4 regions of the Alteripontixanthobacter maritimus genome follow, and region 4 is predicted to be linked to each of the others. Evidence: predicted binding sites of a transcription regulator. Region 4 holds the regulator's gene; each other region holds the start of a gene.
What was found. Region 4 encodes LexA, which represses DNA repair genes until DNA is damaged. Its sites were predicted from a motif close to GTTCCNCNCTTGTTCT; they were not measured.
Positions count from the first base shown of each region.

Region 1 (3,414 bases), 200 kb from region 4:
GATGCGAATAATTTCGGGCGAATGGCGCGGCCGCAAACTGGCAGCGCCGAAGGGCGAGACGACGCGGCCCACAGCGGATCGCACGCGCGAGACGCTATTCAATATGCTCGCCAGCCGTCTTGGCAGTTTTGAAGATTTGTCGGTTGCCGACCTGTTTTCGGGATCGGGCGCGCTGGGGCTGGAAGCTTTGTCGCGAGGAGCCGCATCTTGCCTGTTCGTCGAGCAGGACCGGGATGCGCTCGATGCTATCCGCAAAAATGTGGGTACGTTGGATGCCCGCACGCGAGCAATTGTTCGGGGCGGCTCGGTGCTTGATCTCGGACCGGCCAAAACCCCGCATGACCTGATTTTGCTGGATGCGCCTTACGGCACCACGGCAACCACCGTGGCGCTTCAACGGCTGCTGCGGCTGGGGTGGATTGGCGAGGCCACGTGGGTCGCCTGCGAAACCGGACCCGGCGATACCATCGATGTGAAAGGACTATCGGCGCAAGCGGAACGCAAGGTTGGTAAGGCGCGGCTTACCTTGATGCGGCTGACTGACGCCGACTGAAATCACTCGGGCTCCGGGTATCGTTGGTGCTCCGGCAGTTTTTGCACATCGTTCATCCATGCAATCCGGTCAGCGACCTGGATATGCGCCTCGGGCAGAATGTTCTCTGGCTCGTCCAGAGTGGCGCTTTGTACGTCCACCAGTCCCAGCAACATTTCGGCATTGGAATAGAATAGCCCCGTTCCGCACTGCACGCAGAAATGGCGCCTGCCGCTTTCGGACGACGCATAGATCGAAGGTTCGCCCTCGATCGTCAGCGCCTTGTCGTCCACCATCAACCAGCCGACCACCGGCGCGCCTGATGCCCGCCTGCAGTCGCTGCAATGACACAGCATGTGGTTGATCGGGTCGCCCGCGATTTCGTAACGGATCGCGCCGCAATGGCAGCTACCTTCCAACATCGGCATATCTCCTTTTACCGCGCATAGTGCGGCGTAAGCGCTGCCCTACGCCGCGTAGCATCGGAGCGAAAGGTCCGTTGCGCCCTTGCCCGCATCCGCGCCGTTCCCTACCTGTTCACGGATGCCTGAAAACCTATCCATGCCGCCGAACGCTCCTGCCCAGCAGGATGTGCCGCCTTATGCGGCGATGCTGAACGCGCCGCAGCGGGAGGCGGTGCTGACCACGGATGGCCCGGTGCTGATGCTGGCGGGAGCGGGTACCGGCAAGACTGCGGCGTTGACAGCACGGCTTGCGCATCTGGTCGCCATGCGCCTCGCTTGGCCAAGCGAAATCCTGTGTGTCACATTTACCAACAAGGCCGCCCGTGAAATGCGCGAGCGGGTCGGGCGGCATATCGGCGATGCGGTGGAAGGTATGCCGTGGCTTGGTACGTTCCATTCGATCGGCGCCAAGATGTTGCGCCGCCATGCAGAGCTGGTGGGTCTGCAGTCGAATTATACCATCATCGACACGGACGATCAGTTGCGTCTGCTCAAACAGATGATCCGCGACAAGGACATCGACGAAAAGCGCTGGCCACCGCGCCAGCTGGCTGGCTTGATCGACCGCTGGAAGAACCGCGGCCTAAATCCGCCCGATCTGGGTGAGGTGGAAAACGAAAGTTACGCCAACGGTCTGGGGCAGGAGATGTACACTGCCTATCAGGACCGGCTGAAGGCCTTGAACGCCTGCGATTTTGGCGACTTACTGCTGCACATGCTGAACATTCTGCGCCGCGAACCCGAGGTGCTGAAGCAATATCAGAAACGCTTCAAATATATCCTGGTGGACGAGTATCAAGATACCAACCAGGTGCAGTATTTGTGGCTGAGGCTGCTGGCGCAGGAGCGCAAGAATATCTGCGTGGTGGGTGATGACGACCAGTCCATCTACAGCTGGCGCGGCGCTGAAGTGGCTAATATCCTTAAGTTCGAGAAGGATTTCCCCGGCGCCAAGGTGGTCAAGCTGGAACAGAATTACCGTTCTACCAAACCAATCCTGGCCGCCGCATCCGGCCTGATCGATGCCAACAGCCAGCGACTAGGCAAGGAACTGTGGACCGAACAGGAGGGCGGCGACAAGCTACGTGTGATCGGCGTTTGGGACGCGCCTGAAGAAGCCCGCAGGGTTGGCGAGGAAATCGAGCGTCTGGAACGCGAAGGCGCTTCGTTGGACGAAATCGCAATTCTCGTACGCGCGCAGTACCAAACGCGGGAGTTTGAGGACCGCTTCATCCAGATCGGTCTGAACTACCGGATCATCGGTGGCTTCCGCTTTTACGAACGTGCCGAGATCCGCGATGCGCTGGCCTATCTGCGGGTCATCGCCCAGCCGCAGGACGATCTTGCGTTCGAACGGATTTACAATCAGCCCAAGCGCGGTCTGGGTGCAAAGACATTGGAGAAGATGCACCAGCACGCCCGCGCCACCGGGTTGCCGCTCGCGGCGGCTTCGTTGCAACTGGCTGACAGCGACGAACTGCCCAAACGTGCGGCCAACACCATCGGCGGGCTGATGCGGCAATTCCTGCACTGGCGCGAATTGTCCGAGCAGATGTCGCCTGCCGAACTCCTCCGGACCGTGATGGACGAGAACGGCTATAACGAGATGCTGGAGAAGGAGAAATCCGCCGACAGCGCCGGACGGCAGGAGAACATTTCCGAACTGGCCCGCGCGATGGAGGAATATCCCACGCTGGGCGATTTCCTCGAACATGTTTCGCTGGTGATGGAAAACGACCGCGCCAATGAAGGTGAAAAGGTCACCATCATGACCATGCACGCGGCCAAGGGGCTAGAGTTTGACAACGTATTCCTGCCCGGATGGGAGGAAGGCGTCTTTCCCAGCCAGCGCGCAATCGACGAAGGCGGGCTCGCCAGTCTGGAAGAAGAACGCAGGCTGGCCTACGTCGCGATCACCCGGGCCAAGCGCAAATGCACGATCCTGCATGCGGCAAACCGGCGGATTTACGGGCAGTGGACCAGCTCCATTCCCAGCCGCTTCGTCGACGACCTGCCGGATGAGCATTACGATGCCGAAACGACCATGAGCGGCGGTGCATCCCTATGGCGTGCCAACTGGTCGGAAAGCGACGATCCGTTCGCCCATGTCAGCGCCGCCCGCCCTGACAAATCAAGCGCACGCGGTCCGGGGTGGCAGCGCGCCCTTGCTACTGGCTATGAAACAAAGCAACCGCGCATCGCAGAAAGCCGCCGCAGCGCCGCCAGCTTCGCAGCCAAACCGCGCAGCGATGTCGCCGTCGGCGCAAAGGTGTTTCACGACAAGTTCGGCTACGGGTTTGTAATGGATCAGGACGGCAACAAGCTGGAAATCGAATTCGAGAACAGCGGTTTGAAGCGCGTCGTGGACAGCTTCGTAACACTGGCTGAAGATTAAAGCGTTTTAGGGCCCCCGGTCGG
Region 1 is NZ_QBKA01000002.1:1,398,768-1,402,181, forward strand. Features, by position in the region: gene HME9302_RS06920 (pseudouridine synthase) at 1-2, shown strand, start outside; gene rsmD (16S rRNA (guanine(966)-N(2))-methyltransferase RsmD) at 2-553, shown strand; gene HME9302_RS06930 (GFA family protein) at 556-960, opposite strand; gene HME9302_RS06935 (ATP-dependent helicase) at 1,094-3,391, shown strand.
Region 1: HME9302_RS06935 (ATP-dependent helicase) is a predicted target of LexA. The motif match lies at 1,057-1,072, and genes of this name have one in related genera.

Region 2 (3,414 bases), 760 kb from region 4:
CCAACGACGCGTTTGTGGCGCAGTTGGACCGGGTGGTCGGCCATTTAGGTTTGGACCGTTTCGTGCTGGCAGGCAATTCAATGGGCGGCTCGATTGCAATGGGCTATGCGATGAAGCACCCTGAAAAACTTGCCGGCCTAGTGCTGGTCGATGCAGGCGGTGCGCCTATAAGGCGCGAGGAAGACGAGGGCGGGAACATTGGCTTTACCGTTGCGGCCACGCCGGTCATTCGCAACCTCATTACCCAGATTACCCCGCGGTCGATGATTGCGGCAAGCCTGTCCCAATCTGTGTCCAACCAGGACATCGTCACGCCGGAAGCGGTGGACCGGTACTGGGAACTGCTCCGTTATCCTGGCAATCGTCAGGCCACGTTGGAAAGGTTCTCGAACGGTTGGCACGTTTTCAAGCCGCGCGATGTGGCGATGACCAGTGTTCCCACCTTGGTTATGTGGGGCGAGGAGGACGCTTTGATCCCTTTCGCTGCCGGGCAGTGGTACGCCCGGACACTGCCGAATGCGACGCTGGTATCCTATCCGGGCATTGGTCATCTGCCAATGGAGGAGGCGCCGAAGCGCAGCGTGCGGGATTTGCGCGCGTGGCTGGAAAGCACAGTCTATCGGCCGCGTTCCGCCGCGCCTGAACCCCGGCCGGAAAACGAAATCGGAACCGGCTGACGCGCGCGTCGTTCACCTTTCGTGAAGTTGTTGGGATCAATGTCCCGAATAGGCGACGTAACCTGATATTTACCGAATTTGGGGGCTTATCTTGCGCAAGCTTGGAATGATTGGCGGGATGAGCTGGATTGCCACCCGCACCTATTACGAAAACATCAACCGGCTGGTGCAGCAACGCGGTCCGCAGACGGCCAGCGCGCCGCTGCTGATCGAAAGCCTGTCGTTCGAAGACCTCTACAATCTCAGCGATGCGGACGATTGGGACCGCGCCGCGTCGACCATCTCCGCCTCGGCCAAACGTCTGGAACAGGCGGGTGCCGGCGCAATCATTATCTGCGCCAACTCCATGCACCGCGTCTATGACGCAGTGCAGGAACAGGTTTCCGTGCCCGTCATCAACATTGCCGATTGCGTGGGCGAGGCAATGGAAGAGAAGGGTGTGAAGAGCGCCGCATTAATTGGCACGCGCACTGTGATGACCGAAAGCTTCTACCGCCGCCGACTGGTGGCGCATGGTGTGGACCTGCTGCCGCCCGACATGGATGTGGTCGAGATGGTGGATTCCATCATCTACAAAGAACTGGTGCTGGGCCGGGTCACGCGCGATGCGGAACGCGCCTTGCGCACCATCATCACGCGCAAGGAACAGGACGGGGCCGATGCGATTGTGCTGGCCTGTACGGAACTGGAAATGGTGGTCGATGTGAAAGCCAACGTGCTGCCGATCTTCGATTCCACGCGCATCCATTGCGAAAAGGCGACTGACTGGCTGCTCGGCAGCGACTGAAGCCTCCGGCCGAAACTTGCTTTCGCCGCGACCGGACCGTTTTTCGTGACCGGCGGCCCATGTTGCCAACCTGTTCCTGTTGCCCGCATTCCATGCCCAGCCTAATCGTGTGGGCACATGGAAAGAGCACCCTTCGCCGCCGATCCCGCCGCCAGCAAAGGGCGTGAATTCTCTACGAGTACGAGTGTTTCGGGCGGGTTGGAAACGCGCGGGCCGCGCAGCGAATTCCAGCGCGATCGCGATCGCATCATCCATTCGATCGCCTTCCGCCGGCTGCGATCCAAAACGCAGGTATTCGTCAGCCCCGATGGCGATCATTACCGCACTCGCCTGACGCACAGTCTGGAAGTCGCGCAGATCGGCCGCGTCATCGCCCGCGCGCTGAAGCTGGACGAGGATCTGACCGAGGCGCTATGTTTGGCCCACGATATCGGCCATCCCCCCTTCGGCCATGCCGGGGAGGAAGCACTGGGAGCCGCCATGCAAAGCGCAGGAGGCTTCGATCACAACGCGCAGACCCTGCGCACCTTGATGCGGCTGGAAAGCCCCTATCCCGGCCACGACGGGCTGAACCTGACATGGGAGTTGTTGGAAGGGCTGGCAAAACATAACGGCCCGGTCCTTCAGCCGGGCTGGGCGCTGGCGGAACTGGACGCTGCTTACCCGATGGAATTGGCGCAGCATCCTTCGCTCGAAGCGCAAGTCGCTTCGCTGGCCGACGACATCGCGTATGACAATCACGACATCGATGACGGGCTGCGCGCTGGTTTTCTGCAACTGAACGATTTGCTCGGTCTTGATTTCGTGGCCGAGCAATGGCGGACCGTCGAACGGCGGTTCCCCGACGCACCGCATGACCGCAAACTGCGCGAACTGGTGCGCGGCCAGATCGGGCTGATGGTGAACGATCTGCTTGCCCACACGGGACAGGCGGTGAAGGGCGCCGGTTCGATTGGCGATATCCGCGGTGCAGGCACGATGCTGGCGGGATTTTCGCCTGCCATGGCTGCGAACGAACGGGCGTTGAAGGCGTTCTTGTACGACAAGCTTTATTACCATCCCGAACAGACCGGCACGGCAGCACGCGCCACACAGATTATTGCGCGGTTGTTCGATGCCTACGCTGCCGATCCGGCCCTGATGGGTGATGAATGGACTGCCCACTTGCCGCAGGACGAGCCGCAGCGAAGCCGCCATATTGCGGACTTCATCGCCGGCATGACCGACCGGTTCGCCATCGATCGCTACGAGGTGCTGTTCGGCGCGGCTCCCGAAGGATTGCGAAATGTCTAAACCTTCTTCCGCAGGCGGCCCTGCTGCTGAAAAGATCCTGCTGGTCGGCGCGACGGGCCTGGTCGGCTCGCGGATCATGGAAGCCTGCACCGGCCGAGCCGATTTCCAGCTGGTAGCGCTGGCTCGGCGGGAGGCGGAATTGCCAGCCGGTGCACGAATGGAAATGGTGGTGGCCGATCCTGCGAACTGGAGCGAAGTGTTGGAATCGGTCCGCCCGGACGTGGTGGTCAACGCGCTGGGCACCACCTGGAACAAGGCGGGCAAGGATGAAGCGGCATTTCGCGCTGTGGATCACGATCTCGTGCTGGCAGTGGCCGCAGCCGCGCATCAGTTCGGCGTCGAACGGTTCATTTCAATCAGCTCGACCATGGCCAACGCGGCATCGAACAATTTCTATCTAAAAGTGAAGGGTGAGGCCGAACAAGCTTTGATGAAGACCGGCTTCAAGCGGCTCGACATCGTGCGCCCGGGCTTGTTGAAAGGGCCGCGTTCGGATGACCGGCGTCCGGCGGAACGGCTGGGCATGATGCTTGCCCCCATTACCGACCTGTTCCTGCACGGCAAATATCGCGCAGTGCGGTCAATTGATGCGCGGATGGTGGCGGATGCGGTTCTGGCACTGGCCAAACGTCATGCAGCAGGCCGGTTCAAGCATGA
Region 2 is NZ_QBKA01000002.1:1,960,172-1,963,585, reverse strand. Features, by position in the region: gene HME9302_RS09770 (alpha/beta fold hydrolase) at 1-677, shown strand, start outside; gene HME9302_RS09765 (aspartate/glutamate racemase family protein) at 784-1,464, shown strand; gene HME9302_RS09760 (deoxyguanosinetriphosphate triphosphohydrolase) at 1,582-2,757, shown strand; gene HME9302_RS09755 (NAD(P)H-binding protein) at 2,750-3,414, shown strand, end outside.
Region 2: HME9302_RS09760 (deoxyguanosinetriphosphate triphosphohydrolase) is a predicted target of LexA. The motif match lies at 1,526-1,541, and genes of this name have one in related genera.

Region 3 (3,414 bases), 220 kb from region 4:
CCTTCCGGGTGGCACGATCGAGAAAAACCGTAATGCCGATCTGCTCAGCCCGGGTGCTTTGGTCGACGGCACGCTTGGTAATCGGGTGAGGATAACAAGGACCGATCCCGCAACCGGCATCGAACAAAGCCAGCGGGCCATCATCCGCACACGCGCCGATGGCGGGTTGGTCGTGGAAACGGATGAAGGGTTCGAGGCGGTGCGCTGCTCCGGTCTTCCGGAGCGATTGTCTTTCGACCGCGTGCCGGAGGGGCTTTCGGCAAAGCCGGTGTTCTCGATCGATACGCAGGACCCGGCGGGCGGCACTTACACGGTGACTCTGACTTACCTGTCATGGGGTTTCGATTGGCAAGCGCATTATGTGGGTACGATCCTGGAAACGCGGCCCGCACCGAAAGGTGGCTCGCCCGAAATGGTGCTCGACTTGCTGAGCTGGCTGACGATCCTGAATGATAATGGCCAGAGCTTTGCCAATGCAGACTTGCTGGCGGTGGCCGGCACGTTGAATGTGGAAAGCGATTTCGAGGAACTGGCCGACGCACCCGAGGCAACGCCGTTGCGTCTGCTTTGCTACCCCATTGGCAGCACGGCCCGAGGATCTCCCATGCCGCGTATGGAGCGGTCAGGGCGCACCTTCAACTCCCCGGCCCCTATGATGGCGCCGCCTCCCCCTCCGCCGCCAGCGCCTGTTTCGGCAACTTCGGATCAGAAAATAGTCGTTACCGGCTCACGCATATCGCAGGCCACGCAAGAGGATTTGGGGGATCTCAAGCTCTACCGCGTGCCACAACCCGTTACCGTTTCATCGAAGGGTTTGAAACAGGTCGCCTTCCTCGACAAGGAAGCGGTTATCGCACGTCAAATCTACCGGACGATCTGCGAGCCATGGAATGAAAAGTCGGGCCTGGTGGGCGCGGGCCGGTTGCTGGTAACAAAGAACGAGGAAGCTATGGGACTCGGCGTAGCGATGCCCAGCGGCGGCTTCACCCTTTTCGAGCCAGGCCCCTACGGCGATCAGCTCGTCGCAGAACAGGGTTTGCGTGATTTCGCCGTGGGGCAAGATATCGAACTACCGGTAGGGGATAGCTCAGCGGTGTTTGCCTCATGCAGCAATGCAGGACGCGGCACTCCAGACGATAACGGTCGGAAATGGACCCGGATGGAAGCAAAGGTTTCCAACGCCAATCCTCATCCTGTTACCATGCGGTTCGTCCTGGGGGCATCCTCGCAATGGTCTGTTCGAGGATTGCGCAAGGTGGAGATCAATGACGGAATGCGCATTTACGAAACCGCTGTCCCGGCGAAGACGTCCCGAACATTCAAATGGAAAATTCGCCGCACTGATTTCGACTAAAGCGAACTTTCGGCCTAAAATCCCGGATTAGCCCGGTTTTTAGCCGATGCAATAATTTTGCGTTCCCCTCTTGTTCCTGCGGAACAAAGCCGATACATACTGCAACAGTTGAAGAGCGGGGCATCTGCCCTAGGCAACTGATGGAGGCAATGTCATGGCTGCTAATCTCAAGCTGGTTGAAGGTAAGGAAAGCAACGTGGACCGTCAGAAAGCACTGGACGCCGCACTCGCGCAAATTGATCGCGCATTCGGAAAAGGCTCGGCGATGAAGCTGGGCAGCCGGGAGACGATGAATGTGGAATCCATTTCCACAGGATCGCTCGGGTTGGATATCGCGCTCGGCATCGGCGGCCTGCCCAAGGGGCGCGTTATCGAAGTCTACGGACCGGAAAGCTCCGGCAAGACAACACTGGCGCTGCACGTGTTGGCGGAAGCGCAGAAAAACGGCGGTACGGTTGCCTTCGTTGACGCGGAACACGCGCTCGATCCGGTCTATGCGCGCAAGCTGGGCGTGGATATCGACGAGCTGATTATCTCGCAGCCCGATACTGGTGAACAAGCGCTGGAAATTGTCGACACCCTGGTGCGCTCGAATGCGGTCGACGTACTGGTTGTGGACTCGGTTGCAGCACTCGTGCCCCGCGCCGAGATCGAGGGCGAGATGGGCGATAGCCACGTCGGCCTTCAGGCACGTTTGATGAGCCAGAGCCTGCGCAAGCTGACCGGCTCGATTAACCGGTCCAAGTGCATGGTGATTTTCATCAACCAGCTGCGCATGAAAATCGGCGTGATGTACGGCAATCCCGAAACCACGACAGGCGGCAACGCGCTGAAGTTCTACGCGTCCGTTCGCCTCGACATTCGCCGCACCGGCCAGATCAAGGATCGGGACGAGATTATCGGCAATTCGACCCGTGTAAAAGTGGTGAAGAACAAGGTGGCGCCGCCATTCAAGCAAGTCGAATTCGACATCATGTATGGCAAGGGTATTTCCAAGACCGGTGAAATTCTCGACCTTGGCGTGAAAGCCGGCATCGTTGAGAAGTCCGGTTCCTGGTTCAGCTACGACAGTATTCGCATCGGTCAGGGCCGGGAAAATTCCAAGACCTATCTCGATGAAAACCCCGAAATTCGCGACCAGTTGGAAGCCGCTATTCGCGGTAAGACCGACGAGGTTGCCGAGGATATGATGACAGGTCCCGACGGGGACGACTGACACTGCTCCTCACGCGGAAGGTGGCATCCCTAACCGATGCTCTCGGGTTCTTTTTAAGGATCGGCCTTTCGGAAACACGGATAACCGGCGCTCCTCCTGACGGATTGGCGCCGGTTTTTCGTGTGTTTATTATACACAAATGTTAAATAATTTCTTGTATCGCGAGGCGGCTTGTCAATACGACGAGTGAGAAGAACACGCGATTCGGCTTCTCTGAATACGGTTACCCGGCAGTTTTGGATCAGCTAACTGACTATTCACAGGTTTTCCGACAACCTCAGCTGGTCGGGCGCAAGGTGGGAACGATGACGGATCAGGTATTGTGGGAAGGGCGTGTTGGCGCCAGCTGGGCCCAGGAATGGCGCCGCACCGATCGCAGCTTCAACGGACTGACGGACACGATCCTCGGGGCGGCCAGAGCGGCTTCGTTTACCCGTGCGCTCGACATCGGCTGTGGTGCTGGCGAGATCTCTTTGGCGTTGGCACGCGAACATACACGGGCCGAAATCACAGGTATCGATGTTAGCAAGCGATTGATCGACGTCGCACGAAATCGCGGCGTCCGACTTCCCAATTTGCAATTCGCAACGGACGACGCGGCAGGCTGGTCTCCCGACGCATGGCAACCCGACCTTCTTATTTCACGCCACGGTGTCATGTTCTTCGCGAACCCTGTGGACGCATTTGCAAATCTCGCAGCTCAAGCAGCGGAAGATGCGAGGCTGATCTTCTCTTGCTTCCGTAGCCCGTCTGAGAATCCTTGGGCGCAAAGGGTGAGAGAACTGCTTCCGGCCGATCCCTCGCCTGTCGGCGATCCATACGCGGCAGGTCCGTTCGCATTTGC
Region 3 is NZ_QBKA01000002.1:1,415,421-1,418,834, reverse strand. Features, by position in the region: gene HME9302_RS07005 (DUF4139 domain-containing protein) at 1-1,354, shown strand, start outside; gene recA (recombinase RecA) at 1,509-2,570, shown strand; gene HME9302_RS06995 (class I SAM-dependent methyltransferase) at 2,876-3,414, shown strand, end outside.
Region 3: recA (recombinase RecA) is a predicted target of LexA. The motif match lies at 1,416-1,431, and genes of this name have one in related genera.

Region 4 (3,414 bases):
GCGTGGCGTGCCTCACCATCTACGACATGGCCAAGGCGCTCGATAAATCAATGGTCATAGAAGGCATCCGGCTGCTGTCGAAATCGGGCGGCAAGTCGGGCGACTGGCACGCTCCGGCATGAGCGCGCTGATATCGCTCGTCGATGCCCAGGAGCGGTTGCTAACGCTGGTGAATGCGGCCGATACTATCGCGCCGCAGCCTGTCGAAAGCCTGCTGGGCGGATATCTGGCAGAGCCGCTCCTCGCAGCCCGCACGCAACCTGCAGCGGACGTGTCAGCGATGGATGGCTATGCGGTCGCCGGTAAGGGTGCTTGGAAATTGGTCGGGGAAAGCCGGTGCGGCCTACCGTTCGGCAGTCATCTGGCCGACGGTGATGCTGTTCGCATATCGACCGGTGCCCATTGTCCGGCCGGAACGCAGGCAATCCTGATACAGGAGAACGCCCAGGTCGAAGGCGAGATCTTGAGCCAGGCCGATGGTGCGCTGGTTCCCGGCGAACACATTCGGAGAGAAGGCTTCGACTTTGCCGATGGCGACCCATTGCTGCCTGGCGGAACCCGGATCGGCCCGGCACAGATCGCACTTGCCCGCGCGGCAGGTCACGGCCGGCTTCCTGCAAGGCGTAAACCGCGGATCGTTATTCTGGAATGCGGGGACGAGTTGACCTCCGATCCTGCGTCGTGCGGGCATGGGCAAATACCCGCCAGCAACGGCGCGATGCTCGCCGCGATGGCAAGCGCGGAACTGTGCGACATAGTGGCCACCCCACCCTTGCGCGACACGCCTGACGCTCTGGTCGACGCATTGGATGCCCATGCCACCGCCGATCTTCTGGTTTTCTCCGGCGGCGCCTCGGTCGGCGATCACGATCATGTTCGCCCATCGCTCCAACGGGCCGGCGCGGACATTGCGTTCTGGAAAGTAGCGATGCGGCCCGGCAAGCCGGTGATGGTCGCACAGTTGGGCAAGCAATTAATCCTCGGCCTGCCGGGCAATCCCGTGTCGAGCTTCGTCACGGCCTTCCATTTCATGCTGCCTGCAATCCGGCGGCTTTGCGGTGCGAGCGAATGCCTTGTGCGCCCCGTACCGATCCTATTGGGACGGGACATGGCTGCGGTCGGTGGACGGCAGGAGTTTGTGCGCGCGCAAATAGCAGACGGGGTCGTCACACCGCTGGACCAGCGCGACAGCAGCGCGCTACTTACGCTCGCCACCGCAAACGCGCTGATCGATCGGCCTGCTCACAGCGCAGAGATGAAAGCAGGAACACACGTTCCGACCTATCCGATCCAGAATGGCGGAAATGCTTGACTTGATGAAATTCGTTTCCTAATTGTTCCGTATTCGTTCACCATAAGGTGGCGAAGGAACGGGCGATTAAGGAGCATTTCGCCATGCTGACCGCAAAGCAGCACGAACTTATTCAGTTCATCCAGCGACGCCTGGAAGAAACCGGCATTTCCCCCTCTTTCGAAGAGATGAAGGACGCGCTGGACCTGAAAAGCAAGTCCGGCGTCCACCGCCTGATTTCCGCGTTGGAAGAACGCGGCTTCATTCGCCGCCTTCCGAACAGGGCGCGTGCGTTGGAAGTGATAAAGCAACCCGAAGATGCGACGCCAGTGTCCGCTGCGAACAGCGCGGATAACAGCAATGTGATTTCTCTCGCAGCGGCGAAGGCTGCGCGGGCACCCGAGCCTGCTAACGACGTGATCGACGTACCCTTGCATGGGCGTATTGCGGCAGGCGCACCGATCGAGGCGATCGAGGGGCAGAACAGCCTGCCTGTTCCTGCCGCATTGCTCGGCCCCGGTGAACATTATGCGTTGGAAGTCTCCGGCGATTCCATGATCGAAGCAGGTATTTTCGACGGTGATTTCGCTCTCGTGAAGCGCACCGATACCGCGCGAGACGGGGAGATTGTGGTGGCACTCGTCAATAACGAGGAAGCGACGCTTAAGTATCTGCGGCGCGAAGATGGGCAGGTCGTGCTCGATCCAGCCAATCAGGCCTACGACGCACAGATTTACCGTCCGGGCGAAGTAGAGGTTCAGGGCAAGCTGGCAGGACTGCTACGGCGCTACCACTAGTAGCGCGAAAGCTACCAACAGAGAATTTGAAGTTGGCAAGGGGCGGCAGATTGCTGCCCCTTCGCTTTATTAGCTTCTCGCGCGGGGGTCTCGGTGCTCTAAGAATGTGCAGCGCGGTGAATTTGCAGCCAGTGTTTGCGTAACCCGCCCGGCTTGCCAGTCATCGGTCGTCCGGTTTCCACCACCCGTGGCTTCCCTGCGTATCGGCAACGGCATCGAAGCGCGCTCCGTCCAGATCAACGGCCAACCCTCCAGTTTGCTCCAACAATCTGCGATCCGCCTTAAGCCAGCGCGGCGCACAGCTTTGCGGCAGATATCGGTCCGCAACCACGATATCGCTGCGTTCGCACGCTGCGGCAAGCGCGCGCTCCTCGACCAGATCCCGACTTCGGGCGAGCAGGATTTGCCAGGTCTGCCCGCCCCGCTCCAACGCCACCACGCAAAAGTCCGGGCTACAGCTCGCTCCCGGCCAATCTGCGATGGCCACAGGCTGCCCGGCCACACCCGCCAGTTCGGTAAAGTTGTCGAGGACATAGCTGCTGCGACTATCCCGGAGCAGGATAAGCTGGTTGCCCTCCCCCGCTATACCGACATGCCGACCATCGCCGGAAATCAACATATCAGGCGCGGGAGTTGCCGCCGCCATGACAGCGGCGGTTGCGATCGGCAGGAGACCATATAGCCGCGCATTACCGCGCCACAACGCAAGCCAGAGCGCCCCGCCCACATACAGCATCACTGTTCCCAGCCCAATCTGGGGTGCCAGCTTCACAGCGCCCGGCAGCGACGCCGTATAATGTGCTATACCGAGCAGCGCCTCCAGCGATTTGCCTGCCACCCACCATGCCGGTGCACCCAGCCCCACCACATCGAGGAACAGCGCCACTGCGATGAGCGGCATCGACGCGAACGTCACCAGCGGGATCGCGATTACATTCGCGAACGCCCCGAATAGCCCCGCACGATGGAAGTGGAACATGACGATCGGCATAAGCGCAATCTCGATGACGAAGCCGGTCACAAGCAACATCACAGTCCCCCGCCCCATCCGCGCGAACCAGCTTTCGTCCCTTGTTAGCAGGAACGCCCGCACAGGTGCGCTGTTGTGCAGGGCGACGATGGCGATCACAGCGCTGAAACTCATCTGGAAGCTGGGTCCGACGAGCGATTCCGGCCAAAGGAGCAGCACGAATAGCGCGGCCAACGCGACCATTCGCAAACTCAATGGCTCCCGCCCCAGCGCCAGCGCCGTCAAGACAAGCAGCGCTGCTACACAGCTGCGCACGGTTGGCACCTCCGCCCCGGTCAGGAGTGTGTAAGCGACAC
Region 4 is NZ_QBKA01000002.1:1,197,030-1,200,443, forward strand. Features, by position in the region: gene moaC (cyclic pyranopterin monophosphate synthase MoaC) at 1-122, shown strand, start outside; gene HME9302_RS06020 (molybdopterin molybdotransferase MoeA) at 119-1,312, shown strand; gene lexA (transcriptional repressor LexA) at 1,396-2,088, shown strand; gene HME9302_RS06030 (ComEC/Rec2 family competence protein) at 2,249-3,414, opposite strand, start outside.